2 regions of the Streptomyces sp. NPDC001732 genome follow, and region 1 is predicted to be linked to the other one. Evidence: riboswitches for the same ligand, from Rfam matches in the RefSeq annotation. Region 1 holds a riboswitch; the other holds the start of a gene.

Region 1 (15,655 bases):
CCGAGAAGCAGAAGCGGGACATCATCGCGTACGTCCAGACCGTGAACAGCGACCAGACGAAGAGCCCGGGGGGCCTCGGGCTGGGCGGCCTGGGGCCGGTCAGCGAGGGTCTGTTCGCCTGGATCTTCGGGCTCGGCGCTCTGATCGCAGTTGCCATTTGGGTCGCGGCCCACACCGCTAAGGCCAAGAAGTCATGAGTAGCCAAGAGATTCCAGACGAGAACCTGCCCGCTGAGCAGGAGGCCGCGCACGGCGCGGTAGAGGTCGCGGACGACCCGTTCGCCGACCCGGGGCTGCCGGCCCACAAGCCGCGCATCCAGGACATCGACGAACGGGCCGCGAAGCGCTCCGAGCGCACCGTCGCGCTGCTGTTCACGCTGTCCATGCTGGCGACGGTCGGCTTCATCGCCTCGTACGTCATCTTCCCGGTCGACAAGAGCGTGTACATCTGGCCCATCGGCCATGTGAGCGCGCTCAACTTCTCCCTGGGTCTGACCCTGGGCGTGGCCCTCTTCGCGATCGGCGCCGGTGCCGTCCACTGGGCGCGCACGCTGATGTCCGACGTGGAGGTCGCCGACGACCGGCACCCCATCGAGGCGGCCCCCGAGGTCAAGGCGAAGGTTCTCGCCGACTTCGCGGCCGGTGCCCAGGAGTCCGCGATCGGCCGTCGCAAGCTGATCCGCAACACCATGTTCGGCGCGCTGGCCCTGGTGCCGCTCTCCGGTGTGATGCTGCTGCGCGACCTCGGCCCGCTGCCCGAGAAGAAGCTCCGCAACACCATGTGGGGCAAGGGCAAGCAGCTCATCAACATGAACACGATGGAGCCGCTGCGCCCCGAGGACGTGATCGTCGGTTCGCTGACCTTCGCCATGCCCGAGGGCCTGGAGGAGGACGCGGAGGACTTCAACAACCAGATCGCCAAGGCCGCGCTGATGATCGTCCGCATCCAGCCGGAGAACATCAAGGACAAGCGCGAGCGCGAGTGGGCCCACGAGGGAATCGTGGCCTTCTCCAAGATCTGCACCCACGTCGGCTGCCCGATCAGCCTGTACGAGCAGCAGACCCACCACGTGCTCTGCCCGTGCCACCAGTCCACCTTCGACCTCTCCGACGGCGCCCGCGTCATCTTCGGTCCGGCCGGTCACGCCCTTCCGCAGCTGCGGATCGGTGTGAACAGCGAGGGCAACCTCGAAGCGCTCGGTGACTTCGAAGAGCCCGTCGGTCCTGCCTTCTTCGAGCGGGGATGACACGGATGACTACTGTGACCGATACGAAGCGCAAGGCGCCCGCCGGCGAGCGGGTGGCCGACTGGGCGGACGGCCGCCTGGGGATCTACTCCCTGGCCAAGGCCAACATGCGCAAGATCTTCCCGGACCACTGGTCCTTCATGCTCGGGGAGATCGCCCTCTACAGCTTCATCATCATCATCCTCACGGGTGTGTACCTGACGCTGTTCTTCCACCCGAGCATGAACGAGGTCGTGTACCACGGCTCGTACGAGCCGATGCAGGGCATCCGGATGTCCGAGGCCTACGCCTCGACGCTGGACATCAGCTTCGACGTCCGCGGCGGTCTGCTGGTTCGCCAGATCCACCACTGGGCCGCGCTGATCTTCCTGGCCGGCATGTTCGTGCACATGATGCGCGTCTTCTTCACGGGTGCGTTCCGCAAGCCGCGTGAGATCAACTGGCTGTTCGGCTTCCTGCTGTTCGTGCTGGGCATGTTCACCGGCTTCACCGGCTACTCGCTCCCGGACGACCTGCTGTCCGGTACGGGTGTCCGCTTCACCCAGGGCGCGATCCTGTCGATGCCGATCGTCGGCACGTACATCTCGATGTTCCTGTTCGGCGGAGAGTTCCCCGGTCACGACATGGTCGCCCGGTTCTACTCGATCCACATCCTGCTGCTGCCGGGCATCATGCTCGGTCTGCTGGTGGCGCACCTGATCCTGGTCTTCTACCACAAGCACACGCAGTTCGCGGGTCCCGGCCGCACCAACAGCAACGTCGTCGGCATGCCGCTGCTGCCGGTGTACATGGCGAAGGCCGGCGGCTTCTTCTTCCTGGTCTTCGGCATCATCGCGATCATCGCGGGCATCGCCACGATCAACCCGATCTGGAACATCGGCCCGTACCGTCCGGACCAGGTGTCCACCGGCGCCCAGCCCGACTGGTACATGGGCTTCGCCGAGGGTCTGATCCGAGTGATGCCCGGCTGGGAGATCAACCTCTGGGGCCACACGCTCGTCCTGGGCGTGTTCATCCCGCTGATGGCCTTCGGACTGGTCCTCGCGGTCCTCGCGGTCTACCCGTTCATCGAGTCCTGGGTCACCGGGGACAAGCGCGAGCACCACATCCTGGACCGCCCGCGCAACGCCCCGACCCGGACGGCCTTCGGCGTCGCCTGGATCACCGAGTACGTCGTCGTCTTCATCGGCGGTGGCAACGACCTGTGGGCCACGCACTTCCACCTGTCGATCAACGCCATTTCCTGGTTCGTCCGCATCTTCATCTTCGCGGGCCCGATCCTCGCGTTCATCATCACCCGGCGGATCTGCCTCGGCCTCCAGCGCCGCGACAAGGAGAAGGTGCTGCACGGGCGCGAGTCCGGCATCATCAAGCGCCTGCCGCACGGTGAGTTCGTCGAGATCCACGAGCCGCTCGGCCCCGAGCAGCTGCACACGCTCACCGCGCACGAGCAGTACAAGCCGGTCGAGATCGGCCCGACGGTCGACGAGAACGGTGTCGAGCGCAAGGTGTCGCTGCTGGAGAAGCTGCGCGCCCGACTCAGCAAGGGCTACTACGGCGAGAACAACCAGATCGCCAAGCCCACCGTCGAGGAGTACAAGGAGATCACCAGCGGCCACGGTCACCACTGATCGCCTGAACTGATCGCCACGGCAGGAGCCCCGTCCACGCGTTGGACGGGGCTCTTCGCCGTCCTCTGCCGCTCGATAGGGTGGAGGTGATCCTTTTACCGACTGTGGACCCCGGGAGCGGACCATGAACGTTGTGACCCCGATCGGCGGCGACAGCGTGGCGGACCGTTCCTGGCCCGCCCTGCTGAATCCGCTGCTGCGCGGCGAGGACCTCACCGAGGACGACACCGCGTGGGCGATGGACCGCATCATGAGCGGCGAGGCCAGCGACGCGCAGATCGCCGGGTTCACCGTCGCCCTGCGGGCCAAGGGCGAGACGGTCCAGGAGGTGTCCGGCCTGGTGCGCGCCATGTACGAGCACGCCAACACCATCCAGGTACCCGGCCGCACGGTCGACATCGTCGGCACCGGTGGCGACCTCGCCAAGACGGTCAACATCTCCACCATGTCGGCGATCGTCATCGCCGGCACCGGGGCCAAGGTCGTCAAGCACGGCAACCGCGCCTCCTCCTCGGCGAGCGGTTCCTCCGACGTGCTGGAGAAGCTCGGCGTCAACCTGGAGCTCAGCACGCAGCGGGTCGTGGAGGTCGCCGAGGAGGCGGGCATCACCTTCTGCTTCGCGGTGAAGTTCCACCCCGCCCTGCGGTACGCGGCCAGGGCCCGCAAGGAGCTCGGCGCCCCGACCACGTTCAACGTCCTCGGGCCGCTCACCAACCCGGCCAGGGTCCGCGCCCAGGCGGTCGGCGTCGCCGACCTGCGGATGGCGCCCATCGTCGCCGGCGTCCTCGCCCAGCGCGGCAACTCGGCGCTGGTGGTCCGCGGCGACGACGGCCTGGACGAGCTGACGACGACCTCGACCTCGCGGGTCTGGGTGGTCCGGGACCGCACGGTGCGCGAGGAGACCTTCGACCCGCGCGACGTCGGCCTGGAACTGGTCCCGCCGCAGGCGCTGCGCGGCGCCGACGCCTCGTACAACGCGGACGTGGCCCGCCGGGTGCTGGCCGGGGAGCAGGGGGCGGTGCGGGAGGCCGTGCTGCTCAACTCGGCGGCGGCCCTGGTGGCGCTGGACCCGACCGACGCCACGCTGAACGAACAGCTCGCGGCCGGGATGGCGAAGGCGGCCGAGTCCATCGACTCCGGTTCCGCGGCCCGGACGCTGGAGCGCTGGGTGGCGGCCAGCAACGCCTGACCGGGCGGAAACGCGACGCGGGGCGCAGTCCGGATCCTGGACTGCGCCTTGCGCGCGTCCGCGCGTATGGCAAGATGCTGGGCAGGTCATGAGTGACAGCGACTACGGCCCCGGCCCGCTGTCCGGCAACCCTCCGTCCGTGGCGGGGTGCCCCGGGTGAAGACCAGGCCGCAGGCAGCGAGGTCTGCGGCAAGCGCGGGCCCCTCGGCATCTGTGAATGCCAACCCCCGGGGTCCTGGTCCCTAGGGAGTCTCTTGTGAGCACGCGAATGCGATAGGGCCTGTCGGCCCTCTTCCGCACACCTTTTTTCTTCTTCCGCCGCACTGCCGCACGTCTGCCGGTGCGTGCTTTTCGCCTGCCTCTTACGGGAGTTCGCCATGTCTGTCCCCACCGCTGCCATCGACAAGTCGGTTTGTACCTCCCTGCCGGTTCTGGGCCGGGATGTGACGGTTCCGTTGGTCACGGGAGGCGAAGTCACGTACGCCGCCCTCGACTACGCCGCCAGCGCCCCCGCCCTGCAGCGCGTCTGGGACGACGTCGCCGCGTACGCCCCGTACTACGGCAGCGTCCACCGCGGCGCCGGTTACCTCTCCCAGCTCTCCACGGACCTCTTCGAGAACAGCCGTGCCACCGTCGCGGAGTTCCTCGGCTGCCGCGCGGACGACCAGGTGGTCTTCACCCGCTCGACCACCGACTCGCTGAACCTGCTGGCCGCGGCGCTCCCCGCCGACTGCCAGGTCTTCGTCTTCGAGACCGAGCACCACGCCTCGCTGCTGCCGTGGCGCGACGCGCGGGTGACCTACCTGAACGCCCCGCGCACCCCGGCCCAGGCCGTCGAGACGCTGGAGCGGGCCCTGGCCGGGCGCGATCCCCACGGCCCCGCGCTGGTCTGCGTCACCGGCGCCTCCAACGTCACCGGCGAGCTGTGGCCGGTCAAGGAACTGGCGGCCGCCGCACACGCGCACGGTGCCCGGATCGTGCTGGACGCCGCGCAGCTCGCCCCGCACCACCCCGTCGACATCGCCGAGCTGGACGTCGACTGGGTCGCCTTCTCCGGGCACAAGCTGTACGCGCCCTTCGGGTCGGGCGTGCTCGCCGGCCGGGCCGACTGGCTGCGGGAGGCCGACCCCTACCTGGCCGGCGGCGGCGCCTCGCGCAAGGTCGCCCGCCGCCCCGACGGCGGGGTGGACGTCGAGTGGCACACCACGGCCGCCCGGCACGAGGCCGGTTCCCCCAACGTCATCGGCGCGTACTCCATCGCCTCCGCCTGCAGGGCGCTGAACGAGGCGGGCTTCGACGCGCTGGTCGCCCGGGAGCAGCACCTCGTCGCCGCGGTGCGGGCCGGTCTCGCCGAGGTCCCCCGGGTGAAGGTGCTCTCGCTGTTCGGCGACGACGCCCCGCGGGTCGGGGTCATCTCCTTCGTGGTGGAGGGCTGGAACAGCTCGCACTTCGCCGCCGCGCTCTCCGCCGAGTACGGCATCGGCGTCCGCGACGGACTGTTCTGCGCCCACCCCCTGGTCCGCACCCTGCTGGGCGGCGACCCGCAGGAGGTCGGCGAGTGCGGCGCGCCCGAGGCCGAGCCGGGCGAGAGGTCGCTCAACGCGATCCGGGTGAGCTTCGGCGCCGGTACGCCGGACGAGCACATCGAGCGCTTCGTCCGCGCGGTCAAGGAGCTGGTGAGCGAGGGCGCCCAGTGGAAGTACCGCACCGAGGGCGGCCGCTGCGTCCCGGACCGGGGCACCGCGCAGCACTGACCGGCACACAGCACTTCGGCGGGGGACGGGCCCGGCCCGTCCCCCGCCGAAGTGTCACGCGGTGGTGGTGCGCACCTACGCGTCGAGGCCGATGGCGAAGGCCGCCTCCAGGTCGTGCTGCGAGTACGTACGGAACGCCACGTGGGTGTCGGTCGCCTCGACACCGGGGATCTTGCTGATCCGGCCCGGGATGACGTCCGCCAGATCGTCGTGCCTGGCCACCCGGACCATGGCGATCAGGTCGTACGTACCGGTGACCGAGAAGACCTCGCTGACGCTGTCCAGCGCGGCGATGGACTCGGCGATCTCGGGAATCCGGTCCACGCTGGTTTTGATGAGCACGATCGCGGTGATCACGGCTGGCTTTCTCCCTCGGTGGCCGCGGCTGGTGTCTTCACTCTATCCGTACGCCGACCACGCCCCCAGGCGTAGAGGAAGCCGAGGGCGAAGCCCACCACATGGGCCAGATAGGCCACCCCCGGCCCCCCGCTGCCCGCGCCCTGGACCGCGAGCCACTGCAGGACGAACCAGAAGACCAGCACGATCCAGGCGGGGAACCGCAGCGGCAGGAAGAAGAGGAACGGGAACAGACTGGTCACCCGGGCCCGGGGGAACAGGTACAGGAACGCCCCGAGCACGGCCGAGATCGCCCCCGACGCGCCGACGAGCGTCTGGTCGGACGTGGCGTGCGCGGCCGCGTAGGCGACCAGGGCGAGATAGCCGCAGACGATGTAGAAGAAGGTGAACCCGACCCGGCCCATGCGTTCCTCGGTCATCGCCCCGAACACGTAGAGGAAGAGCATATTGCCGAGCAGGTGCACCCAGCTGCCGTGCACGAAGAGGGCGGTGAGCGGGGTGAGCAGGACGCGCGCCGGGCCGTCCCACAGCTCGCCCGGGATCACGCCCCAGCGCTCGAAGTAGCCGGCCTGGGCGGCGAGCCGGGCGTCGGGGGTGCCGGGGACCGGGTTGAAGCCGGACAGCGGACTGATCAAGAAGATCAGGAAGCACGCCGCGATCAGGGCATGGGTCACCGGCGAGCCGCCCAGGGCGGCCGTCCGCAGGAATCCGCCGGCCGGCCTGTCGGTCGCAGCTCGCCGATCGATCATGAACAGAGCATGACGCAAGCGGAGGGAACGGGACAGACCGCCTCGCCGTGTCGGGCGGACACGGCGAGGCCGTAGGGTTACGGCAGGACATCCGCAGTTCGACGGCGCACCGCGAGATCCTTGAAGCAGCGGCACGAGGCTCGACGAAAGAGGACGCAACGATGACGACGGTTCCCCAGCCGACCGACGGGACCCGCTGGCGCTGCACGCTCTGCGGAAATCTCACCCGCTTCGACGTGACGCGCTCCTCGAAGGTCGTCGAATACGTCCATCTCGACCTGGCCGGTGAGGCCAGCGTCGAGGAACGGGAGGTGGTCAGTGAGACCATCGAGTCGGTCCGCTGCCGTTGGTGCAACGCGGTGGATCAGATCGAACTGGTGGACAAGCCGGGTGCCGACTCCTGACGGAGCCGCGCCCACAGACACTTTGGGGTGACGGATGGTGGAGCAGCCCGCTGGTGGCGCCGAGGCGGCCGAGGCGGCCGGCGACGCCGTCGAGGCGCTCGACCGCCCGCTGCCCGAAGGCGTACGGCGGCGGGTCGTGGCGCTGGTCTCGGACGCGTTCGGCGGGCTGACGGTCGGCGAGCTGCCGTCCCAGCTGAGGCAGTACGCCCGTTTCACCCCGACCCGGCGCGCCAAGTTCGCCGGGAACGCGATGGCCGCCGCCCTGGAGGGCGACGCCCTGTTCCGCCAGCGCATCGGCGAACGGCTCAAGGAGGGGCAGCCCGAACTGGCCGCCGCCCTGGAGGCCGGTGCGCCGCCGGCCGCCGCCGACCCCGTCGACGTGGCCGCCGCGGCCTATGTGCTGCGCCCGGCGGGCTGGGTGAAGCTGGTCGCCGCCGCCGGTGAGGAGGTCCAGCGGGCCGACGCCGAGCGGGCCGACGAGGAGAGCCGCCGCGAGCTGGAGCGGTTGCGCGAGGAGCTCTCCCAGGCCCGCGCCCAGACGAAGAACGAGACGGAGCGGCTGCGCGGTGAGCTGGACGCGGCCCGCAAGGAGGCCGAGTCCCTCCGGCGCAAGCTGCGCAGCGCCCTCAACGAGGTCAAGCGGGGCGAGGCCGCGCTGCGCCGCAGCCGGGCCGAGACCGAGACCGTACGGTCCGAGGCGGCGGCCCAGGTCTCCGCCGCCGAGAGCGAGAGCCGTCGGCTCAAGGCGCGGCTCGGGGAGGCCGAGGCGTCCGTCGAGGCGGGCCGCCGGGCCGCCCGGGAGGGCCGCTCGGTCGAGGACATGCGGCTGCGACTGCTGCTGGACACGGTGCTCGACGCGGCGAGCGGACTCCGTCGCGAACTGGCCCTGCCGCCCGCCTCGATCCGTCCCGCGGACGGTGTCGACGCGGTCGAACCGGGCCGGATGTCGCCCAAGGACATCGCGGCCAGGGCCCTTTCGGAGACCGACCCGGCCCTGCTGGACCAACTGCTCGCGCTGCCCCAGGCGCATCTGATCATCGACGGCTACAACGTCACCAAGACCGGCTACCCGCAGCTGCCGCTGGAGAAGCAGCGGTTGCGGCTGCTGGGCGGGCTCTCGGTGCTCGCCGCGCAGACCGGCGCCGAGGTGACCTGCGTCTTCGACGGGGCCGAGCTGGCCGCCCCGGTGCTGCTCGCACCGCCGCGCGGGGTCCGGGTGCTGTTCAGCAAGCCCGGTGTGACCGCCGACGAGCTCATCCGTCAACTGGCGCGCGCCGAACCCCCGGGCCGGCCCGTCGTGGTGGTCTCCACCGACCGCGAGGTCGCCGACGGAGTGGCGAAGGCGGGCGCCAGGCCCGTTGCGTCCGTCTTGCTCCTGAAGCGCCTTTCGCGCGTCTAGTCGCGCTTGCCGGTACTCGGTGGAAATCAGGGAACGGTCCGTCAGGTCGCCGCTACACCCCGTGTGATGTGGGTAAAGAAGTGCCTCCTGGGATGAGATTTTTCTGGTGAGGATTTGAACTGATCACAAGATGGTCACTATGGTCGGGCCTCGAACCTTCGCACGGTTGATCACCCATCCGGGGTGACGGCGAAGGAACCGCCGAGTCCGTGACATGCACGGAGCCGGGGATTCACCTCCCCCACAGCCCGGTAGGCGGCTCGAGGAAGAAGGAGCTCGCCTCCGTGGCGTCCCACCGTCGTCCCAAGCAGCCGAGCCGCGCCCGTGTGACCGTGCTCACCGCGACCGCCGCCGCGGCCGTGGCCCTGTCCTCCCAGGCGGCCCAGGCAGACCCCAAGCCCTCCAAGAGCGAGGTCAAGGCGAAGGTCGACAAGCTCAACCACGAGGCCGGCGTCGCCAACGAGCAGTACAACGGCGCCAAGGAGAAGCAGAAGAAGCTGGAGAAGGAAGTCGGCGCGCTCCAGGACAAGGTGGCCCGCGGCCAGCAGGAGATCAACAACCTGCGCAGCGGCCTCGGTTCCCTCGCCGCCGCCCAGTACCGCTCCGGTGGCATAGACCCGTCGGTCCAGCTCTTCCTCTCGTCCAACCCGGACACCTACCTCGACGAGGCCTCGGCGCTCGACCAGCTGACGGCCAAGCAGACCGAGACGCTCCAGAAGATCCAGGAGAAGCAGCGCTCCCTCGCGCAGAAGCGCAAGGAGGCCCAGGACAAGCTGGGCGACCTCGCGGACGTCCGCGAGACGCTCGGGGCGAAGAAGAAGAAGCTCCAGGACAAGCTCTCCGAGGCGCAGCGCCTGTACAACACCCTGACCGCCGCGGAGAAGGCGAAGTTCCGCGAGCAGGAGCAGCGCGCCAGCCGCGACGCCGGCGACCGGATCGAGCTGGGCAAGGAGGTCCCCGCCTCCGCCTGGGGCGCCGCCGCCCTGAGCGCCGCCTCCTCCAAGGTGGGCAAGCCGTACGTCCGCGGCGGCACCGGCCCCGACGCCTTCGACTGCTCCGGGCTGACCCAGTGGGCCTACGCCCAGGCCAACGTCCAGATCTCCCGGGTCACCTACACCCAGATCAACGACGGGGTCCACATCGGGCGCAGCGCGCTGAAGCCGGGCGACCTGGTCTTCTTCAACAACACCTCGCACGTGGCGCTCTACGCGGGCAACAACACCGTCCTGCACGCCCCGTACCCGGGCACGTTCGTCCGCTACGAGTCGATGAACACCATCGGCAGCTTCCAGTTCGGCGTGCGCGTCGGCTGACGAACGCCCGAACGGGCGAATTCCCGCGCCCCCACGAACGGCCCGCCCCGCCGGAGACCACAGGTCACCGGCGGGGCGCCGTCGTTTCCGCCCTCCCGTCGCCCGGCACGGTCTTTGTCCGCTCCGTGATCGTCCGACTACTGTCTGCCTGCTGTGCGGCTCCCGCTCGTCGGTCCGCCCGTCCGGGCGGCAGGGGCCGCGCGCGTCTGCGTACCGCGGAAGGGAGTACGGCGTCCTGTGGTGTCCCATCGCCGTTCCACACAGTCCGGTATCGGCCCCGGGGTCCGGGCCACGGTCCTGTCGGCCGCCGTGGCGACCGCGGCCGCCACGCTCGGCACGAGCGGCGCGCACGCCGAACCGCAGGACGCGCCCCGGACCGCCGAGGCCCGCGTGGACCGGCTGTACGGCGAGGCGGAACGCGCCACCGAGCAGTACAACGCGGCCGGGGAGAACGCCGAACGGCTGCGCGGCGAGTTCGACCGGGACCGGGACCGGGCGGCCCGCGGCCAGGAGCGGGTCAACCGGATGCGCACCGCGGTCGGTTCGGCGGCGAGCGCGCAGTACCGCTCCGGCGGCATCGACCCCGCGCTCGCGCTGCTGCTCTCCTCCGACCCGGACGGCTACCTCGACCGGGCGGCCGCGCTGGAGCGGGTGACCGGGCGTCAGGCCGAGGAACTGCAGGAGCTGCTGCGGGCCCGGCGTGACCTGGAGCAGATCCGGGCGGAGGCCGGGCACGCGCTGGCCGAGCTGGAGCACAACCGGGCGGCCGCCGCCCGCCACAAGCGGACCGTCGAACGCAAACTCGCCGAGGCCAGGCGGATCCTGGGCGCGCTGCCCGCCGCCGACCGGGCCGATTTCGAGCGATCCTCGCGCTCCGGGCGGGACGGGGTGTTCCCGGACACGGCCGATCTGCCGGCCGGTTCCGCGCGGGCGGCCGTCGCCGTCATGGCGGTTCGGCAGGCGCTGGGCCGCCCGTACGTCTGGGGGGCCAACGGGCCCGACGGATTCGACTGCTCCGGTCTGATGCAGTGGGCGTACGCCCGTGCCGGGGTCGGCCTGCCGCGCACCTCGCAGGCCCAGCGGTACGCGGGACGCATGGTGCCGCTCTCCGAGGCCCGCCCCGGCGACCTGGTCGTCTACCGCGCGGACGCCAGTCACGTCGCGATGTACGTCGGCAACGGCCAGGTCATCCACGCCCCCTACCCCGGCGCCCCGGTCCGCTACGACCCGGTCGGCATGATGCCCGTCTCGTCGGTGACCCGCGTCTGACCGTACCCTCGGTCGGGTGACCGACAGGCGGGTACGCGACCGGGGACGACGCACGGCGGGGGCGCTGCTCGCCGGGCTGCTCGTCGCCTCCGGCTGCGCGGCCCCCGACGACCGGGCCGCCCCGGACGCGACCGCCCGCGCCGTCCGCGCCGCCCTGGACCGCAGGGCGGCGGCCGTGCTGGACCACGACACGGACGGCTACCTGGCCGTGACCGACCCGCGCGCCGACGCCCTGCGCGCCGCCCAGCGCCGGGAGCTGGCCAACCTCGCGGACATACCACTCGGTTCATGGACGTACCGGCTCCGCGGCGTGAGCGCGCGAGGCACCGACCGGGCCGCCGCAGACGTCCAGCTGCGCTACCGGATCAAGGGGTACGACGCGGCCCCGGTCTCCGCCGACCGGGTGCTCGACCTGAGGCGGGAGCGGACGGACGGCCGCTGGTACATCTCCGGGGACCGGCCGGCGGACGGGGACGGCGGCGCACAGCTCTGGCAGCAGGGCGACGTCCGGGTGGTGTCCGGCAGGCACAGCCTCGTCCTCGGGGTGGGCCGCACGGAGCGGGAGCTGCGCGACATCGCCCAGACCGCCGACCGCGCGGTGCCCGCCGTGTCCGGCGCCTGGCCGGAACGCTGGGCGGGCCGCGTCGTGGTGCTCGTGCCGCGGACCGTCGAGGACATGGCACAGCTGCTGGGGCAGCCGACGGACGACTACCGGGGCATCGCGGCCGTCACCACCGGGCGGACCGGCGGCACCGGCCGGAACCCCGCGGACCGGGTGATCGTCAACCCGCAGGCGTACGACACGCTCGGCACCTTCGGGCAGCGGGTCGTCCTCACCCACGAGACCGCCCACGTCGCCACCCGCGCCCGCACCTCCCCGGCCACCCCGACCTGGCTCTCCGAGGGCTTCGCCGACTGGGCGGCCTACCGCGCCGAGAACCGCCCCGTCGCGCGGATCGCCCCCGAACTGGCGGACGCCGTCCGGCGCGGCGAACTGCCCGCCGCACTCCCCGCGGACGAGGACTTCGGCTTCGCGGGCGACCCCGCGCGCCTGGCGAGGGCCTACGAGGGCGGCTGGGCGGCCTGCGAGCTGATCGCCGACCACTGGGGCGGGGAACGGCTGATCGCCTTCTACCGGGCCGTCGGAGGGCAGCCGGGGCGGGACGGGGCGGTGGAGCGGGCCATGGGGGAGGTGCTCGCCACGACCCCGCAGGAGTTCACCGCCCGCTGGCGGGAGTACCTGCACACCCGGCTGGGCCGCCCGGCCGGGGCCTGACCGGCGTCCCCGTGGCCCCTGCTCCGGCCCGGCGTGCGGCCGGGTGCGGGTGCGGCGCGTCGTTCAGGGAGCGACCGGTTCGGTCTCCCGGCCGGCGCCGGAACGGGAGACGGGCACCCGGCCGCCCTCGCGCGGTGCCGCGGCGACCGTCCGCGCCCACAGCCGCCGGCAGGCCGTCAGCGTCGCCGCGACCAGCAGGCCGTTGCGCAGGAACATCAGCGTCACGCCCGTCGCGTCGCTGGACACCACGTGCACGAACCCGAGCGGGAACTCCCACTGCGTGACGCCGGTGGCGACCAGCACCAGCACGGCGGGCAGCACCATCCGGCTGCCCCGGAACACCAGACAGACCGCCGCCAGCCCCACCAGCCACAGCATGTACTGAGGGCTGATCACCCGGCTCGTCGTCGTGAACAGCAGCACCGCCGTGAACGCCGCGTCGGCCGGGGTGCTCACCCCGAACTCCCGGGCCCGCAGCCGCCACACCAGCAGCCAGCCGAACGCGACGACGGACAGACCGAGGGCGAGCGTGCTCACCAGCGGCACGTGCGGCCCCAGGAACTCCAGCGAGCCGTAGTGCAGTTCCACCCGGCCCTGCCAGCCGAACTGCCGCGCCACGTGGAAGACCAGCGCCCCCAGCGACTCGACCTCCGTGCCCCGGTCGCGCTGGAAGCCGAGGAAGGCCAGCGCCCCGGGCATCGCCAGGGTGCACACCACCAGCAGCCCGAGCGCCGTCACCGCCGCCGCCGACCACGCCAGGCGCGTGCGACGGCCGCGCGCCGTCCCGGCCAGCACCAGCGCGGGCCACACCTTCAGCAACGCGCCGACGGCGGCCAGCACCCCCAGCACTCGCGGATGCCGCAGCCCCGCCAGCAGCGCCGCCACCGCGACCGCCGTGACCATCACGTCGTAACGGGCGTACGCGGTCGTGCCGAGCAGCGGCACCCCCGCCACCCACACCCAGGCGCCCGACACCGACCGGCCGCCGCCGCCCCGGCCCGCGTACAGCAGCAGCGCCAGCACCAGCCCGTCGCAGACGAACGCGAGGACGAAGAAGGCCGAGGCGTAGTCGAGGAACGGCAGCAGCGCGGGGGAGAGGACGGCGAGCGCGGCCAGCGGCGGGTACTGCCAGGTGACGTCGGACTCCGGGTACGTGCCGCTCTTCAGGACCTCGGACCAGCCGTGGTAGATCACCGAGACGTCACTGGTCACGTCGGGGCCGGGCAGCACGATCACCTTGGTGACGCAGAGCAGCAGCGCGACCCTGGTCAGGGCCCACACCGCGAGGGCGAGCCGCGCGCCGGTCGATCCCGTCATGAACGCCTCATCCGTCATTCGTCGGCCGGTACCCGGGGGCCCGGTCCGGTGGGTACGAGGAGCCATGATGCCCGTACGGCCGGTGCGGGAGCCATCGGGGCCCGGCCTGCCGGTACTGTCGGCCGGGATGGACAAGACCCTGATCGTGACCAACGACTTCCCGCCCCGCCCCGGTGGCATCCAGGCGTTCCTGCACAACATGGCCCTGCGGCTGGATCCCGGACGGATCGTCGTGTACGCCTCCACCTGGAAGCGGAGCCCCGAGGGCCGCGCGGCCACCGCCGCCTTCGACGCCGAGCAGCCGTTCCCCGTCGTGCGCGACCGTACGACCATGCTGCTGCCGACCCCGGGAGTCACCCGGCACGCCGTGCGGCTGCTGCGCGAACACGGCTGCACCTCCGTCTGGTTCGGCGCCGCCGCCCCGCTCGGCCTGATGGCACCCGCGCTGCGCAGGGCCGGCGCCCGCCGCCTGGTCGCCACCACCCACGGTCACGAGGCGGGCTGGGCCCAGCTGCCCGCGTCCCGGCAACTGCTGCGGCGGATCGGCGAGGGCACGGACACGATCACCTACCTGGGGGAGTACACCCGCTCCCGGATCGCCCCCGCGCTCACCCCCGCGGCGGCGGGCCGCATGGTCCAGCTGCCGCCCGGCGTCGACGAGAAGACCTTCCACCCGGGCTCGGGCGGCGACCGGGTCAGGGCCCGGCTCGGGCTCGCCGACCGGCCCGTCGTCGTCTGCGTGTCCCGGCTCGTGCCGCGCAAGGGCCAGGACACGCTGATCCTCGCGATGCCGGAGATCCTGGCGCGGGTGCCGGACGCGGTGCTGCTGATCGTCGGCGGCGGCCCCTACGCCGACGATCTGAAGCGCCTGGCGGTGCGGACCGGGGTCGACGCCTCCGTACGGTTCACCGGGCCGGTGCCGTGGGAGGAGCTGCCCGCCCACTACGGCGCGGGCGACGTCTTCGCCATGCCGTGCCGCACCCGCCGAGGCGGCCTCGACGTGGAGGGCCTGGGCATCGTCTTCCTGGAAGCGTCCGCGACCGGGCTCCCGGTGGTGGCGGGCGACTCGGGCGGCGCGCCCGACGCGGTGCTCGACGGCGAGACCGGATGGGTGGTGCGCGGCGGCTCCCCCGGCGAGGCGGCCGACCGGATCGCCACGCTGCTCCTCGACCCGGAACTGCGCCGGCGGATGGGGGAGCGGGGGCGGGTCTGGGTCGAGGAGAAATGGCGCTGGGACCTGCTGGCCGAGCGGCTCCGGGCCCTGCTCTGACCCTCCCGGGACGTCCCGGGCCCCGGCCCTCCGCGACGGATGCGGCACCCCCTCCGGGGAACGGGCACGGCGCCGTTCCCCCGGGAACGGACACGGCACGCGAAGGGGCGGCCCGCACGTCTCGTACGGGCCGCCCCTCCGGCTGCGTGTGCCCCGGTCAGCGCTGGTAGATCGACTCGATCTCGTCCGCGAAGTCCTTCGCCACCACGTTCCGCTTCAGCTTCAGCGACGGCGTGATGTGGCCCGCCTCCTCGGTGAACTGGGAGGACAGGATGCGGAACTTGCGGACCGACTCCGCCTTGGAGACCGCCGCGTTCCCGTCGTCCACCGCCCGCTGCACCTCGGCCAGCAGCTCCGGGTCCTCGCGCAGCGACGCGGCCGTCGCCCCGGCCGGCTTGCCGTGCTCCGCGGCCCAGCGGCCCAGGAACTCCTCGTCCAGGGTGACCAGCGCGCCCACGAACGGCCGCCCGTCGCCCACCAC
Region 2 (15,655 bases), on a different contig from region 1:
GCCAGGTGGTGGTGACCAGGTCGTCGCGGCGGAGCCGGGAGAGCAGCGGATAGACGGTGCCCTGGCTGGTGGCCAGGGCACCGGAGTCCTCCAGGGCGGCCAGGAGTTCCACGCCGTAGCGAGGGCGGTCCCGCATGAGAGCGAGGACGCAGTACTCCAGGACGCCCTTGCGCAGCTGGGCGGTTGCCCGAGCCTGCTTAGCTGAATAGCCTGGTTCCATGTGATGCAAGATACCTGGCGAGGCAGGCAGCAGGGAAGGGGGGCCTTTCTCTGGACATCCCCCGGTGCTGGCCGAGCTGACGGATCTGGTGCGGGAGGCGTTCGAGCGCTGGGCGCAGCTGGATCAGGCCGAGCAGCAGCGGCGGTTGCGCCTGCGGCAGCAGGCGGCGTCATGATGCGCCGCAGCCGGAAGGGGCGCGCCCGGTGATCCGATGCCGATGCTGTGGCGGACCAGGAGCTGGAGGAGCAGGGGGGTTGGTGGATGTCGCCGTCGACCGGGTCGGTGGTGGTGACCGGTGTGGTGCGGCGCCTGCCCCACCTGTCACCGCGACATGCCAGACCCCGCACCAACATGACCAAGCCCTACTAGTGCTGTGGCCTGGCGGGACTTTCGGAACACCCCCCCGGGGCCCTCCGCCCGGGTCAGGCCGGAACCGTGGGGTTCGGACGGCCGTTCAGCATGGCGGAACCGAGGGGGGTCACCGCGTGCAGGACGGTGCTGCCGTGGCGGGTGGTGGAGATGAGTCCGGACTGCCGCAACACGGTGGCGTGCTCGCTGGAGGTGGCCGGGGAGACGGACAGGGCTTCGGCGAGCTGTCCGGTGGTGCAGGGGGCGTGGCCGATGGCGTCGAGCGCTTGGGCGCGGGTCCGTCCGAGGAGCGCGGCCAGGGCCCGGTGGGTTCCGCTCCCGGGCCCGGTGAGCATGTCGGCGGAGTCGGAGACGCTGCGGATGACGGGGACGAACAGCACGAACGGGGCCTGGTCGTCCGTCGTGCTGCTGTAGGCGATGGGCCGGGTGCGGCAGAAGGCGGAAGGCACCAGAGTGAGGCCCCGGCCTCCCAGGGCGAGCTCCCCCGTCAGCGCGCCGCGTCCGATCTCCAGCACCGGGGAGCGCCAGCGGAAGCCCGGCGGCAGTCCCGCGAGCATCGCCTCGACACCGGAACTCGCGAGGAGGCGGGCGTGGCTGGTCTGTTCCGACTGGAGCCGTGACTGTATGCGTGACCAGTGGGGGGCCACGGCGACGCGGTGGTAGTCGTGGAGGAACCGCACCAGTTCCCGACGGGCGGCCCGGTCGTGGGAGAGGCCCGCCCACGACGTTCCGGCCCAGGGGGCGGGGCGCCCTGCGTAGTGGGAGAAGGCGGCGGAAGCCCCCGCGAGTTCGTCCCGCACGTGGTCCGGGCGGGCGGCCAGGAGGGCCTCCAGACCTTCCTCCAACGACTGGGCGGGCCCGGTGAGGGTGAACAGGTCCAGGGCTCCGCCGCAGAAGAGTGCCGAGGCAGGGTGAGCGGGTGCTTCCGATGCGCGGGACACGCGCCGGCGCCAGCCCCCGAACAGCGCCTCGGTGTTGTTCTGCCCCAGGGTCGTCAGGCTGAGGAGCGTCTCCCCGAGGGGGCCCCAGGTGGTCAGGACCCTCGTCCTGGCGAGATCTTCCGATGTGAAGTGAATGCGCAGCATGGAGAGCCTTCCACTTGCCCGTCCTCGGACCACCCAGTCTTCTTCTTCTCCCGGCAGCCGCAAGGAGCCTTCAAGTCCCGGTTCCACATGGCGAGTTCCGTACGCCCTCCGTTCCCGCTTCCGCCTGGCGAGTTCCGTACGCCCTCCGTTCCCGGTTCCGCCTGGCGAGTTCCGTACGCCCTCCGTTTCGGCGGAGAGCGCCGGGGTCCCGGGCAGGCGCTTCGGCCAGGACCGAAAAGGGTGGCCCGTCCTGCCGGGGGTCAGCAGGATTGCGGTCGAAGCAGGCGCGGCGCACAGGCCGAGGACCGGTGACCGCGGTTCCGGCACTGCAACGCCTCATTCGCACGAAGCCTTCTCCACCGGGGGGGAGCAGAAGCGGTGGAGAAGGCTTCCACGACCGATGACCCATAGGGAGGGATCCAGTGAACCTGAAAACGCGCGTCATACCGTTCGCCCTCGCCACCGTCCTCGCCGCAGGACTGAGTGCGACGCTGACACCGTCGGCGCAGGCCGGGGAGGAGACGAGCAGATCGGCCGCCGTCACCGACACCTACTACCTGCGCTTCAACAAGGGAACGGTCACCAACTCCCGTCTGGAGCTGGTGAAGCGGGTGCCCGGACGCGACAAGGTGATCAAGCGGTGGAAGGCCGGCTCCGGGCAGGTCACGAACGAGTGCGCGGTCGGCAAGGGGTGGCTGCCCAACGCCGACGCCCGGCACCCGTACGCGGTCCAGTGGCACCGCAAGAACTTCGACGGCATCATCAACGGCTTCGTGATCAAGCTGTCGGACAAGGTCTGCAAGAACGGTCGCACCAAGCGCACCGAGCTGTTCATCCACAGCGAGATGAAGCCGAACGGGCGGCAGGGAACGATCGAGTCCGAGAAGTGGACCGACCGCAACCCCAACGACTACTTCTCCAACGGCTGCATCAAGCTGAATCCGCAGGACATCAAGGATCTGTTCTCGCGGCTGGACCGTACGGGCTGGCCCAAGAAGCTCTACGTCGTTCCCTGACCGACGCGGGAAGTGTCCCGGCCGCACGGGGGTGGGCCGGGACACTTCCCGCATCGGGGCCGCACGGCGAAGCGAGCCCCGACGGCTGCCACGCCGGGTCCCCGGTCGCCGGACGGGTCCGCTTTCTCAAGCCTCCCGCCGCAACGCGTCCAGCTGCTCCAGGAACCACTGCTGCGGCGGCAGCGCGACCGCCGCCGCGGCCAGCCGCGCCGTGCGCGCGGCCCGCTCGTCCTCCGCCATCGTCAGTGCCTCGTGCAGCGCCCCCGCCGTCGCGGAGACGTCGTACGGATTCACCACCACCGCGTCGCCGCCCAGCTCCTCGTACGCCCCGGCCTCCCGTGACAGCACCAGCGCGCAGCCGTGGTCGGAGACCACCGGGATCTCCTTGGCGACCAGGTTCATGCCGTCGCGGATCGGGTTGACGAGCGCCACGTCGGCCAGCCGGTACGCGGCGAGCGAGCGGGCGAAGTCGTCCTTGACGTGCAGCACCACCGGCGTCCAGCCCGCCGTGCCGTACTCGGCGTTGATCGCGTCGGCGACCCGCCGTACCTCGTCCGTGTAGTCCCGGTACACCGCGAGGTCCTGCCGGGAGGGGTACGCGAACGCCACGTGGACCACTCGCTCGCGCCATTCGGGGCGGTCGGCGAGGAGCGCGCGGTAGGCCAGCAGGCCGCGCACGATGTTCTTGGAGAGCTCCGTCCGGTCCACCCGTACGATCGTCCTCCGGCCGGGGCCCGTCTGCTCGCGCAGTGCGGCCATCCGCTCGTCCACGTCCGCCTCGTGCGCGCGGCGGCGCAGGAAGTCCGCGTCCGCGCCGAGGCCGTGCACCCCGACGTCGGTCCGGCCGGTGCCGCCCACGATCCGGGTGCAGCAGTCGACGAACGCGTCGGCCCAGCGCCAGGTCAGGAAGGCGGCCCGGTCCGCGCCCAGGATGCCGCGCAGCAACTGCTCGGCGACGTCGTCGGGCAGCAGCCGGAAGTAGTCGACGGGCGCCCACGGGGTGTGCGAGAAGTGTCCGATCCGCAGGTCCGGGCGGAGCTCGCGGAGCATGCCGGGCACCAGCGCCAGGTGGTAGTCCTGCACCAGCACCGCCGCGCCCCGCCCGGCCTCCTCGGCGAGCGCCTCGGCGAAGGCCCGGTTGTAGGTCTCGAACGAGGCCCACTGCCGCCGGAACTCCGCGTCGAAGACCGGCTCCAGCGGCGTCTGGTACAGCATGTGGTGGACGAACCAGAGCACCGAGTTCGCGATGCCGTTGTACGCGTCCGCGTGGACGTCCGCGTCGATGTCGAGCATCCGTACGCCCGGCTCGCCGAGCCCGCGCCGGACCGCCTCCCGGTCCCCGTCGCCGAGCGCGGCGCACACCCACAGCTTGTCCTCGACGGCGCTCAGCCCGGAGACCAGGCCCCCGCCGCCCCGTCTGGCACCGAGCGATCCGTCCTTGCCCAGGGTGTACGACACCGGGCCGCGGTTGGACGCGACGAGGACCCGGGTGTCGGAGCGGGGGCCGGACCGCTCGGCGGACCGGGCAGCGGACCTGGGATCGTGCTCGGAGACCATGTTGCGGAATCTAGCCCGATCGCGAACCGCCCAAACGTGCGAAGTCGGGCCGGATCAGGCCGCGCGGCGTGAAACGTACTCCTCTATCTCCCGCATCGGGGGCCGCTCCTCGGTGTCCACGGCATGGGTGCGCGGTACGAAGCCGTCCGCGCCGCGCTCGAACTGGGTGAGCGCGGGCCGCACCAAGTGGCCCCGGGACAGGCGTAGTTGGGCGGTCCGGTAGATCGCCGCCGCCATTCGGCCCAGTGCCTGCCCGTCCTGGTGCCGGTGCTTGCGCACCCCCACGTCCACCTGGGCCAGCGCGTCCAGCCCCACCGTGTGCAGGGCGTCGACCAGCAGTCCCAGCTCCACTCCGTAGCCGACGGGGAACGGCAGCTGTTCGAGCAGGGAGCGGCGCACGGCGTACTCACCGCCCAGCGGCTGGACGAAACCGGCCAGCTGCGGCCAGTGCAGATTGAGCAGCGGGCGGGCCACCAGCTCGGTCACCCGGCCCCCCTGGGCCGCCGCCCCGCCGGGACCGTCCCCGAAGGGGCGGTCGTACATCGCCTTCACGAACTGCACGTCCGGATCGGTCAGCAGCGGGCCGACGATGCCGGAGACGAAGTCCGCCGAGAAGTCCTTCAGGTCGGCGTCGACGAAGCAGACGATGTCGCCGCCGGTGACCAGGAGGGACCGCCACAGCACCTCGCCCTTGCCGGGCACGGCCGGTATCCGGGGGAGTATCGCGTCGCGGTGCACCACCCGGGCGCCGGCCTCCCGGGCCACCTGCGAGGTGGCGTCCGTGGAGCCGGAGTCGATCACCACCAGCTCGTCGACCAGCGAGACCTTCTCCATCAGCTCGCGCCGGATCGTGGCGACGATGTCACCGACCGTCGCCTCCTCGTCGAGCGCGGGCAGCACGACGCTCACGCTGCTGCGGCGCGGTTCCCCGGCCTTGGCTGCCAGCAGACGCTCCAACGGACGGTCGGCGGCCGACCAGGAACGCCCGGCCAGCCAGCGTTCGACCTCTTCCAGCACGGTCGATACTCCCTGTATGTGATCCATCTCGCGGTTCGGACGGCTGTCTCGGCAGCCTGATGCTTCGGTTACAGTCTTGAACAACGCGGATGACCGTCGCATGTCGGGGTCCATCTGCCAATAAACGCCCGGATCGAAGATCCGGTGCCAAAGAGCTCATCCAGAGGGACTGAGGGAACGGCCCGTTGAAGTCCCGGCAACCCTCCTGCCGACCGCGAGGACACGGTGGGGAAGGTGCCAATTCCGTCTTGTGGCGAAATGCGCCACAAGGAAGATGAGGAGAAAGGGCCTCCGCCATCATGGCTGTGCAGACCGTTGCAGCGAACACCGATTCCTCCGTTTCCCCCGTCGACCTCGGACCTGCCGCGGCGCTTTCCTGCCGCGAGTGCGGCGAGCGTTTCGACCTCGGCCCCGTCTTCGCCTGCGCGTCCTGTTTCGGACCGCTCGAAGTGGCGTACGACCTGCCGAGCGGCTCCCCCGACGAGCTGAAGAAGCGCATCGAGGCCGGCCCGAACAACATCTGGCGCTACGCGCCGCTGCTGCCGGTCCCCGCGGACGTCGCGGACAAGCCCAACATCAACCCCGGCTTCACCAAGCTGGTCAAGGCCGACAACCTCGCCCGCGAGCTGGGCGTCACCGGCGGCCTGTACGTCAAGGACGACTCCGGCAACCCGACGCACTCCTTCAAGGACCGGGTCGTCGCGATCGCCGTCGAGGCCGCCCGCGCCTTCGGCTTCACCACCCTCTCCTGCTCCTCCACCGGCAACCTCGCCGGTGCGGTGGGCGCCGCCGCCGCCCGCGCGGGCTTCCGCTCCTGCGTGTTCATCCCGCACGACCTGGAGCAGGGCAAGGTCGTCATGGCCGCGGTGTACGGCGGTGAGCTGGTCGGCATCGAGGGCAACTACGACGACGTCAACCGCTTCTGCTCGGAGCTCATCGGCGACCCGCTCGGCGAGGGCTGGGGCTTCGTCAACGTCAACCTCCGCCCGTACTACGGCGAGGGCTCCAAGACGCTGGCGTACGAGATCTGCGAGCAGCTCGGCTGGCGGCTGCCGGACCAGATCGTCGTCCCGATCGCGTCCGGATCGCAGCTCACGAAGATCGACAAGGGTCTTCAGGAGCTGATCAAGCTCGGTCTCGTCGAGGACCGGCCGTACAAGATCTTCGGCGCCCAGGCCGAGGGCTGCTCCCCGGTCTCCGCCGCCTTCAAGGCCGGTCACGACGTCGTGCGCCCCCAGAAGCCGAACACCATCGCCAAGTCCCTCGCGATCGGCAACCCGGCCGACGGCCCGTACGTCCTGGACATCGCCCGCCGCACCGGCGGCGCGGTGGAGGACGTGAACGACGAGCAGGTCGTCGACGCCATCAAGCTGCTGGCCCGCACCGAGGGCATCTTCGCGGAGACGGCGGGCGGGGTGACGGTCGGTGTGACGAAGAAGCTCATCGAGGCCGGGGTCATCGACCCGGCGCTGACCACCGTCGTCCTCAACACGGGCGACGGCCTCAAGACCCTCGACGCGGTGGCCGCCACCTCGCAGGCGACCGCGACGATCCGCCCCAGCCTGGACGCGTTCCGCGCTGCGGGCCTTGCCACCAGCTGACCACCCGGGACTCCAGGAAGGCCACCCCATCATGAGCGTCAAGGTCCGCATCCCCACCATTCTCCGCACCTACACGGGCGGCCGGGCCGAGGTCCCGGCGGAGGGCACGACCCTCTCCCAGGTCATCGAGTCCCTGGAGAAGAACCACCCGGGCATCGCCGCCCGCGTCCTGGACGACCAGGGCAAGCTGCGCCGTTTCGTGAACGTGTACGTCAACGACGACGACGTGCGCTTCGAGAACGGTCTGGAGACGGCCACGCCGGACGGCGCCGGCATCTCGATCATCCCGGCCGTCGCGGGCGGCTGCTGACACACCGTCCGGCCGCATGCCGACCCATCCGAACGGAATTGCCCTCTCCGGTTTCGAACCTCTTCGGGTTTGAAACGGAGGGGGCAATTCTGCATGGTTGAGCGCGGTAGAGTGTGGGAAGTCCCCCCAGCTGCCCGTGCCGCCCGCATACGAGAATGCGCCGCGCCACGACAAGATGCAGCCAAAGTGCCCGGACCCCCTGCGGCATAAGTCACTTTTGTCTGGCCCGACTTGCCCTGGAACCTTATGAATTCCCCATATTCGGGCGTTCGGTGCTGTCGAGATTTCTCGTCCGATTGACCTGTTGCAGAGGGCAGTTGGGCAGATACATTCGGCCGCGGTCGACGCGTTCCGGCGCACGCACCCTCTCCTGTCGGAGGGTGGGTTCTGACCCGGGACCGCGAAGTGCGGCCCCGCGCAAGGGCCAGTAATAGGGGAGTTAGGCATGGCTCAGGGCACCGTCAAGTGGTTCAACGCGGAGAAGGGGTACGGCTTCATCGCGGTCGACGGTGGTGCGGATGTTTTCGTCCACTACAGCGCGATCCAGATGGACGGGTACCGCACCCTCGAAGAGGGTCAGCGAGTTGAGTTCGAGATCTCGCAGGGCCAGAAGGGGCCCCAGGCGGACATGGTCAAGCTCGCCGTCGGCTGAGCACGGCGCGGTCGGCCAACGACACCACTCACGCACGGAGGTCCGTACCCCCCAGGGGTACGGACCTCCGTGCGTTCCGGTGTGTCGCCCGGCGCCGCCCCTTCTCCGGGGGCGCTTGCGCCCTCCCGTCGCCCGACCGCCATCCCTCATCGGGCCTTCTTCGAAGGCGCTTGCACTCTCCATGGTCGAGTGCTAATTATTGGCGTTAGCACTCTCCAGGTGAGAGTGACAGAACTTGGATCGGGCCGGTGAGGCCCGCAGGCCGGCGGGGCAAGGAACCACCGGTCACGCAGGCCGTCCGTCGCGGGCGCCTCCCGGTCCGGAGAAATCCACCCCTGTCCGGGAGGACCACTTCACATGGCCAAGATCATCGCGTTCGACGAGGAGGCCCGGCGCGGTCTCGAGCGCGGCATGAACCAGCTCGCCGACGCCGTCAAGGTCACCCTTGGCCCCAAGGGTCGCAACGTCGTCCTTGAGAAGAAGTGGGGCGCCCCCACGATCACCAACGATGGTGTTTCCATCGCCAAGGAGATCGAGCTGGAGGACCCGTACGAGAAGATCGGTGCGGAGCTGGTCAAGGAGGTCGCCAAGAAGACGGACGACGTCGCCGGCGACGGTACGACCACCGCCACCGTTCTCGCCCAGGCCCTCGTCCGCGAAGGTCTGCGCAACGTCGCCGCGGGTGCCAACCCGATGGCCCTCAAGCGGGGCATCGAGAAGGCCGTCGAGGCCGTCTCCGCCGCCCTCCTGGAGCAGGCGAAGGATGTCGAGACCAAGGAGCAGATCGCTTCCACGGCCTCCATCTCCGCCGCCGACACCCAGATCGGCGAGCTCATCGCCGAGGCCATGGACAAGGTCGGCAAGGAAGGCGTCATCACCGTCGAGGAGTCCCAGACCTTCGGTCTGGAGCTGGAGCTCACCGAGGGCATGCGCTTCGACAAGGGCTACATCTCGGCGTACTTCGCCACCGACATGGAGCGCATGGAGTCGTCCCTCGACGACCCGTACATCCTGATCGTGAACTCCAAGGTCAGCAACGTGAAGGACCTCCTTCCGCTGCTGGAGAAGGTCATGCAGTCCGGCAAGCCGCTGCTGATCATCGCCGAGGACGTCGAGGGCGAGGCCCTGTCGACCCTGGTCGTCAACAAGATCCGTGGCACCTTCAAGTCCGTCGCCGTCAAGGCCCCGGGCTTCGGTGACCGCCGCAAGGCCATGCTCGGCGACATCGCCATCCTCACCGGTGGCACCGTCATCTCCGAGGAGGTCGGCCTCAAGCTGGAGAACGCCGGTCTCGACCTGCTCGGCCGCGCCCGCAAGGTCGTCATCACCAAGGACGAGACGACGATCGTCGACGGTGCCGGTGACAGCGACCAGGTCCAGGGCCGCGTCAACCAGATCCGCGCCGAGATCGAGAACTCCGACTCGGACTACGACCGCGAGAAGCTCCAGGAGCGCCTCGCGAAGCTGGCCGGCGGCGTGGCCGTCATCAAGGCCGGTGCCGCGACCGAGGTCGAGCTCAAGGAGCGCAAGCACCGCATCGAGGACGCGGTGCGCAACGCCAAGGCCGCCGTCGAGGAGGGCATCGTCGCCGGTGGTGGCGTGGCTCTGCTCCAGGCCTCGGCCGTCTTCGAGAAGCTGGAGCTCTCGGGTGACGAGGCGACCGGCGCCAACGCCGTGAAGCTGGCCCTGGAGGCCCCGCTGAAGCAGATCGCCGTCAACGGCGGTCTCGAGGGCGGCGTCGTCGTCGAGAAGGTGCGCAACCTGGCCGTCGGCCACGGTCTGAACGCCGCGACCGGCGAGTACGTCGACATGATCGCCGAGGGCATCCTCGACCCGGCGAAGGTCACGCGTTCCGCCCTGCAGAACGCCGCGTCCATCGCCGCGCTGTTCCTCACCACCGAGGCCGTCATCGCCGACAAGCCGGAGAAGGCCGCCGCGGCTGCCCCGGGCGGCATGCCGGGCGGTGACATGGACTTCTGATCCTGACGGATCGGTAGTTCCTGCGCAGCTTTGCCGCATCGGCCCCCGGACCACCTGGTCCGGGGGCCGATGTCGTTCCCGGTGCTTTCGCCCGCGGCGCCCGTCCGTTACGGAAGCCGGTCGAGCAGCCAGGTGGAGAGTTCCTCCGTCACCAGGGCGTGCCCCTCGTTGCGGGAGGCGAGCCTGAACTCGTCCAGCCCGCTCGTCTCGTACGGAAGCCGGGAGATGTCCATGTACAGCTCCTTGTCCGTGTCCAGGTCGCCGATGTCCACCGCGCTGACGGACGGCACGAAGCAGTGCGAGCGGATGCGCACGTCGGTCTTGAGGCCGAGCGGGGCGGCGAGCGCGTTGAGCCCGTCGGCGAGGATGCCGAAACCTTCCAGCGAGCCGCCGGGCGCGCCGTCGATGGACGGCAGCCCTCCCGTGCGGATCTCTCTCGTCTTCTGCGTCACCACCCGCAATTCCGCGGCGAGTTCGTCGTCGCCGGGGGGCTGGGTGTAGAGCCTGGTGCCCGCGATCGACGGCCCCCTGCCCTCCAGGGCCAGTTCGCCCGCCCGCGCGTCGGTGCCGATGCCGTCGGCCGCGCCGTTGGCGACGCCGATCAGCCGCGGCCTGCGCGGCCATTCGCCGACCGTCCGCATCTCGGCGAGGAACGCGGTGCGTTCGTCGCTCCGCTTCGGTGTGCCGTCCCACTCCTCGATGTGCCGCCACAGCAGCTGACGGGCGGCCGGGCTGTTGATCTGGTCGGAGAACCGGCTGTCGAGGTCCCTGATGTAGTGCGCGAACGCCTGGAGCGAGAGCGGGACCCAGGCGCCGCGGTGCGGGCTGTCGTACGAGAAGTACAGCCCCGTCCGGTGGTCGACGTCCCGGCTCTCCATCGCGGCCAGCGCGTGTCGGGTGACGAGGCCGCCCGTGCCGAATCCGCCCACGGCCAGCGGGGTGCGGCCCTGCTGCTCGGCGGCGGTGCGCAGGATCGCGGCCTGTGCGGTCGTGGAGTTGTCCGGAATCGACGCACCGCGTTCGTGGAAGCCGAGGAGGACGACGTCACGGCCGCGACGGCGCAGTTCGCTGATGAGCGCGTAGTCGCCGAACTCCATGGCCTCCCAGGCGGACACCAGCGTGCTGGGCCCCGTGCCGAAGCCGTCGGCGACGATCACGGGCCGTACGAGCGCCTTGTTCCCCTCGCCGAAGTAGACCCGGGCGGTGCCGCCCGGCAGCTCCCACACGGCGCTGGGCGGCAGCGGGAGGGAACTGTGCGGTTCGGCGTCCAGGCGGGGGCCGGGGACCAGGGCGATGGGGGGCCTGTTCTGGAGCCCCGAGGCGATCTGCGCGTGGGACGGTTCGGACATGGGTCGTTCCCCTTTGGGCTGGTTCGTCACAACACGCGCAAAGGGGAGCACGGGGTGTAGTGGTCCGGTCAGGGAAGCGGCTCAAACCACCCCCAGGTGGGAGCCGGTTTCGGACAGGGGGTGACCAGGGGGAGGGGCGGCCGGGGGTCAGTGGCGCGTGTGCCCGGCGCGGTGGGCCAGCGCGGCCCGGACCCCGCTCATCCGCTCGCGCACCCCTTCCGCCGGTACGGCACCGTCCGGGCCGGCGGGCCGGGCGGCCGGTTCGCCCCGGCACTGCCCGCACCGGCCGCCGATCAGGGCCCGTTCGCTGCCCGGCGCGCGGCACTCGCTGCATTCGAGGGTGCGCAGCACCGTTCGCTGTTGCGCCGAACTCACCCGTTCGGGTGGCATCTTGTCGGTGAGTCGCCTGCGGACGAGGGCCGCCGCGTGATGGACGGGGGTGGGGAGCCCGTCGGTGAGGGCGTGCAGCAGTTCCGCCTCCGTGGCGCCCCGCTCGAACCACGCCGTGACCTGCGGTTCCAGCGCCGCGCAGTCCGCCGCCGACAGGGTGAGCGAGGGTGCGGTGCGCCCCAGCGCGGCGAGCAGGACGAACGCGCGGGAGCGGGTGGGCCGCTGCCGGGACTCCTCCGGTGGTACGTCGCCCCTGGTGAACGCCGCCCACCACGCGTCGTCCCGCGCGGTCCGGGAGAAGAACGTGCGGGTCACCCAGAGCAGGCACTCGTCCCGGGCCACGCACTCGCTGCCGCGCCGCAGACGCCCGGCGTTCTGGAGCCGGTTGAGCGCGGTGCGCAGGGCGCACTGGCCGTACGGAAGCACCTTGGCCAGGGTCTTCACGGAGATGTCGGCGCCCTCGGGCAGCCGGTCGAGATACGCGGCGATGGACGCCTCACGGGCCGGAAGATGCGCGAAATCGCGTTCCGTACGAGGGAGTTGAGCGGGCGCCGAACGCTTTCCGTACCCCGGACCGGCCATCGGATGCGGGTGCGAGGGGGTGAGAGGGGAGATGTGCGGTGCGCGGGGCGCAGCACTAAGCTGACTGTCAGCCATGAGATCGCGATGCCTTTCTGAGATCGCAAGGGCCTTGCGATCGAAGTGGTCAGACCCCTGTTTTCGGTGTTCTCACCACCGGCAGGGGTCGTTCTACTTCTGCAGGGATGGCCCTGCTCCCGGAACGCTAGAGGGTCGCCACCGTCCGTGGCAAACCGGTCACAAGGGGTCAATGCGAGGTTGACTCGCCGACCGTCCCGTCGGCCAACTCGCCGGACAGGGAGGGTGGGTGGGTACGGACCCACCCACCCGTTCCTCGAAAAGAGCGCTCGGACTCCGAGGCTTGAGCCCCGGTACGACGACGGGCGACCGGGGCGGTGGGGGCCTCGGTCGCGACGGACCTCGGTCGCGACGGACCTCGGTCGCGACGGGCCTCAGTCGCGGTGGGGCTCAGTCGCGGCGGGGGCCGATGACGGTGTCGCCCTCGTGCACGGTGATCGCCAGGGCCGGGCAGATGTCGGAGGCGTCCAGGACCCGTTCGTCCGGCTCGATCCCCTCGGCCCGCGCCCGTGCGCGCTCGCCGTCCAGGGCGAACACCTCGGGGACGGTTCCCGCGCACATGCCCGATCCCTGGCACAGCCGCTGATCGACGCGTACGTTCCAGCTCATCGCGGTCACCAGCCGATCGGCATGACGCGCGGCCCACGCACCAGCATCTCGGACTTCCACGTCACGTCGTCGGCCAGCCGCAGCCCGGGGAAGCGGGTGATGAGCGCGGACAGGGCCTCCTGGAGCTCCAGCCGGGCCAGCGGGGCGCCCAGGCAGTGGTGGACGCCGTGGCCGAATCCGAGGTGCTGGTTGCCCTCGCGGGCGACGTCGAGCACCCCCGGGGCCGTGAACCGCAGCGCATCGCGGTTGGCCGCGCCGACGGCGACCAGGACCGGGCTGCCCGCCCGGACGAGGGTCCCGCCCACCTCGATGTCCTCGGTGGCGTACCGGGGTTGACCGGCACCGCTGCCCAGCGGCACGAAGCGCAACAGCTCCTCCACCGCGTTCGGGACGAGCTCGGGCTCGGCCCTGAGCCGGGCCAGCTGCTCCGGGTGGTCGAGCAGGGTGAGGACGAAGTTGGGGATCTGGGAGGCGGTGGTCTCGTGCCCCGCCACGAGGATGCCGACGCACAGGTCGACGAGCTCCAGCTCGGAGAGCCGGTCGCGGCCGTCGCGGGCCTCGATCAGGGCCGTCATCAGGTCGTCCTGCGGCTCGCGGCGGTGCTGCTCGATCAACCCGGCCATGTAGGCGCGCAGTTCGTCGCGGCTGGCCTCGAATTCCTCCGCCGTGAGGGAGCTGGTCGACAGCGCGTCGTCGCTCCACACCCGGAAGCGCGGCCGGTCCTCGGTGGGCACGCCCAGCATCCGGCAGATCACGGCCACCGGCAGCGGCAGCGCGAACAGGTCCACCAGGTCCGCCGGCTGCCCGGCCGCCTCCATGTCGTCGAGGAGGCCCGCGGCCAGCTCCCGCACCTGGGGGCGCAACTTCTCGACCTGTCGGACCGTGAACGCCTTGGCGACCAGGGAGCGCAGCCGGGTGTGGTCCGGCGGGTCCATGCCGAGGATGCCGCCGTCGCGCTGCCCCTCGGACTGCCGGGGCTCGTCGTGCGAGGCGGCGGCGGCCCGGCTGAAGCGCTGGTCGCCGAGGACGAGCCGGGCGTCGGCGTAACGGGTGACGAGCCAGGCCGGTTCGCCGTACGGCATCTGGACCCGTAACAGCCCCGGCCGGTCCCGTACGCGCTCGTACTCCTCCGCGAGCTGGAGTCCTTCGGCGGTGTTGAAGGGATAGGCGAGGGGCGCGGCATCTGCTGTGGTCACTGCGGGCCTCCCATATGTAAGCAGCTGCTTACAAACGTAGAAGCGGTCCTTCCGGAAGGTCAACAACGCTTTACGGCCGTTATCCTGACGGGCCGTTCGAGAGGAAATCCGCCATGAAGCCCGCCCCCGCACCGCCCTCCGAAGAGCGTCGTCGGGACTCCGCGGCCACCCGGCGCCGACTGCTGGAAGCCGCCCGCGACCTGTTCGCGGAGCGGGGCTACGAAGCGACGACGGTGCGGAGCATCGCCGAGCGCGCCGGGGTCAACCAGGCCCTGCTCTTCCGTTACTTCGGCTCAAAACGGGGTTTGCTCACGGAAGTCGTCGCGCAGGGCGGTCTCGAACAGTTGCGCGCGACCCCACCCGACCAACTCTTCGAGACGGCCCTGCGCTCGATGCTGACCCGCAGCGCGGGCGGGACGGAGGACCGTTCCCTGGAGGTCTACCTGCGCTCCATGGGCCGGGGCGACGAGGCGTCCGGAACCCTGCGGGAGCTGGGCGAGGAGTACCGGAGCGCGCTGGCCGGGCTGTCCGGTACGGAGGACGGCGCCCTGCGCGCGGATCTCGCCATGGCCTGGCTGCTCGGCATAGGCCTGATGCGGACGGTCGTCGCCCACGAGCCGCTCGCCGGAGCCGACCCGGACGACGTCTGCCGGCTCGTGCTCGGCACGCTCGACCACCTCTGGTCCGCGCCCGCGCCCGAGGCCGGGGGCGCGGGCGGTACGGCGTAGCGGGCGGCGGGACAGTAGAAGAACAGGGGAACAGGGGAACAGGAAGGGGCGGCCCGGCGTCGTGCCGTGCCGCCCCGTGAACGGTGGACGCTTCCGCCCGGTGGCCGTTTCCGTCCCGGTTCAGCGGTGGTCGCGCTCGAAGGAGGCGAAGGCCACCTCCTGGCGCCATTCGGCCGCCGCCTTCGGGTTCTCCGCCAGGTAGTGGGCGCAGCGCAGGCTCGGGCGGTCGTCACCCGGGCGGCTGCCCTGGCAGACGGGGACCGGGCGGTAGTCGGACCGGGCGCTGCCCGCGGTCCACAGGCTGCGGCCGTCGTGGAACGCGTACTCCAGGGCGGCGCGCGCCAGGTCCTTCAGCTCGGTGTAGCTCAGGCCGTACGTACGGGCCGCGTACTGGTACTCGTGGCTGATGTCGATCCGCGAGACCCCCGGGTCGTCGGTGGACAGGACCACCGGGACGCCGTAGCTGCGGTAGGCGTTGAACGGGTGGTCGGCGCCCGCGATGCCGAGGATCTGCTTGTTGCTGGTGAACGGCACCTCGACCGCGACCCCGCGCCGCGCCATCGTCCGCGCGAGCTGCCGCCAGTCGTCCTCGTGGACCAGGTCCACACCGTGCCCGATGCGTTCCGCCCCGGCGACGAGGACGGCCTCCCGGATGTGGAAGGTCAGGTCCTTCGGCTTGACGAGACCGGGCGCCAGCTCACCGGCGTGCAGGGTGAGGTGGGTGTCCGGGTACTGGGTGCGCAGGTACTTCAGCATCCGCATCTGGAGGCTGTAGTTGTCCAGCGAGCTCTGCCAGTCCTCGGGCTGGACGAGGTTGACCGCGACGAAACGCGGGTCGCGCTCGGCCAGCCGCATGCCGACCGCCATCTGCGTGAACACCCGGGCCGGGGAGCTGCCCCGGGACACCTGGGAGATCCAC

What was found. Region 1 has a riboswitch for S-adenosylmethionine ahead of ACWCXX_RS02480 (aminotransferase class V-fold PLP-dependent enzyme). Riboswitches for the same ligand answer to the same signal wherever they lie in the genome.
Region 2: another riboswitch for S-adenosylmethionine. It lies ahead of thrC (threonine synthase); the one in region 1 lies ahead of ACWCXX_RS02480 (aminotransferase class V-fold PLP-dependent enzyme).

Annotation. Positions count from the first base shown of each region.
Region 1 is NZ_JBSFFY010000001.1:590,783-606,437, forward strand. Features, by position in the region: gene qcrC (cytochrome bc1 complex diheme cytochrome c subunit) at 1-197, shown strand, start outside; gene qcrA (cytochrome bc1 complex Rieske iron-sulfur subunit) at 194-1,246, shown strand; gene qcrB (cytochrome bc1 complex cytochrome b subunit) at 1,252-2,877, shown strand; gene trpD (anthranilate phosphoribosyltransferase) at 3,002-4,066, shown strand; SAM riboswitch class IV at 4,151-4,268, shown strand; gene ACWCXX_RS02480 (aminotransferase class V-fold PLP-dependent enzyme) at 4,444-5,820, shown strand; gene ACWCXX_RS02485 (Lrp/AsnC family transcriptional regulator) at 5,896-6,177, opposite strand; gene ACWCXX_RS02490 (rhomboid family intramembrane serine protease) at 6,174-6,926, opposite strand; gene ACWCXX_RS02495 (hypothetical protein) at 7,088-7,330, shown strand; gene ACWCXX_RS02500 (NYN domain-containing protein) at 7,368-8,729, shown strand; gene ACWCXX_RS02505 (NlpC/P60 family protein) at 9,014-10,042, shown strand; gene ACWCXX_RS02510 (NlpC/P60 family protein) at 10,280-11,311, shown strand; gene ACWCXX_RS02515 (hypothetical protein) at 11,328-12,587, shown strand; gene ACWCXX_RS02520 (glycosyltransferase 87 family protein) at 12,651-13,904, opposite strand; gene ACWCXX_RS02525 (glycosyltransferase family 4 protein) at 14,032-15,174, shown strand; gene ACWCXX_RS02530 (AMP-dependent synthetase/ligase) at 15,332-15,655, opposite strand, start outside.
Region 2 is NZ_JBSFFY010000072.1:1,485-17,139, forward strand. Features, by position in the region: gene ACWCXX_RS35255 (PadR family transcriptional regulator) at 1-220, opposite strand, end outside; gene ACWCXX_RS35260 (MarR family transcriptional regulator) at 643-1,674, opposite strand; gene ACWCXX_RS35265 (L,D-transpeptidase family protein) at 2,097-2,690, shown strand; gene ACWCXX_RS35270 (alpha,alpha-trehalose-phosphate synthase (UDP-forming)) at 2,817-4,247, opposite strand; gene ACWCXX_RS35275 (glucosyl-3-phosphoglycerate synthase) at 4,302-5,264, opposite strand; SAM riboswitch class I at 5,418-5,545, shown strand; gene thrC (threonine synthase) at 5,564-6,865, shown strand; gene ACWCXX_RS35285 (ubiquitin-like small modifier protein 1) at 6,897-7,175, shown strand; gene ACWCXX_RS35290 (cold-shock protein) at 7,621-7,827, shown strand; gene groL (chaperonin GroEL) at 8,185-9,807, shown strand; gene ACWCXX_RS35300 (hypothetical protein) at 9,915-11,156, opposite strand; gene ACWCXX_RS35305 (hypothetical protein) at 11,304-12,203, opposite strand; gene ACWCXX_RS35310 (ferredoxin) at 12,594-12,812, opposite strand; gene ACWCXX_RS35315 (cytochrome P450) at 12,818-14,008, opposite strand; gene ACWCXX_RS35320 (TetR/AcrR family transcriptional regulator) at 14,122-14,736, shown strand; gene ACWCXX_RS35325 (adenosine deaminase family protein) at 14,857-15,655, opposite strand, start outside.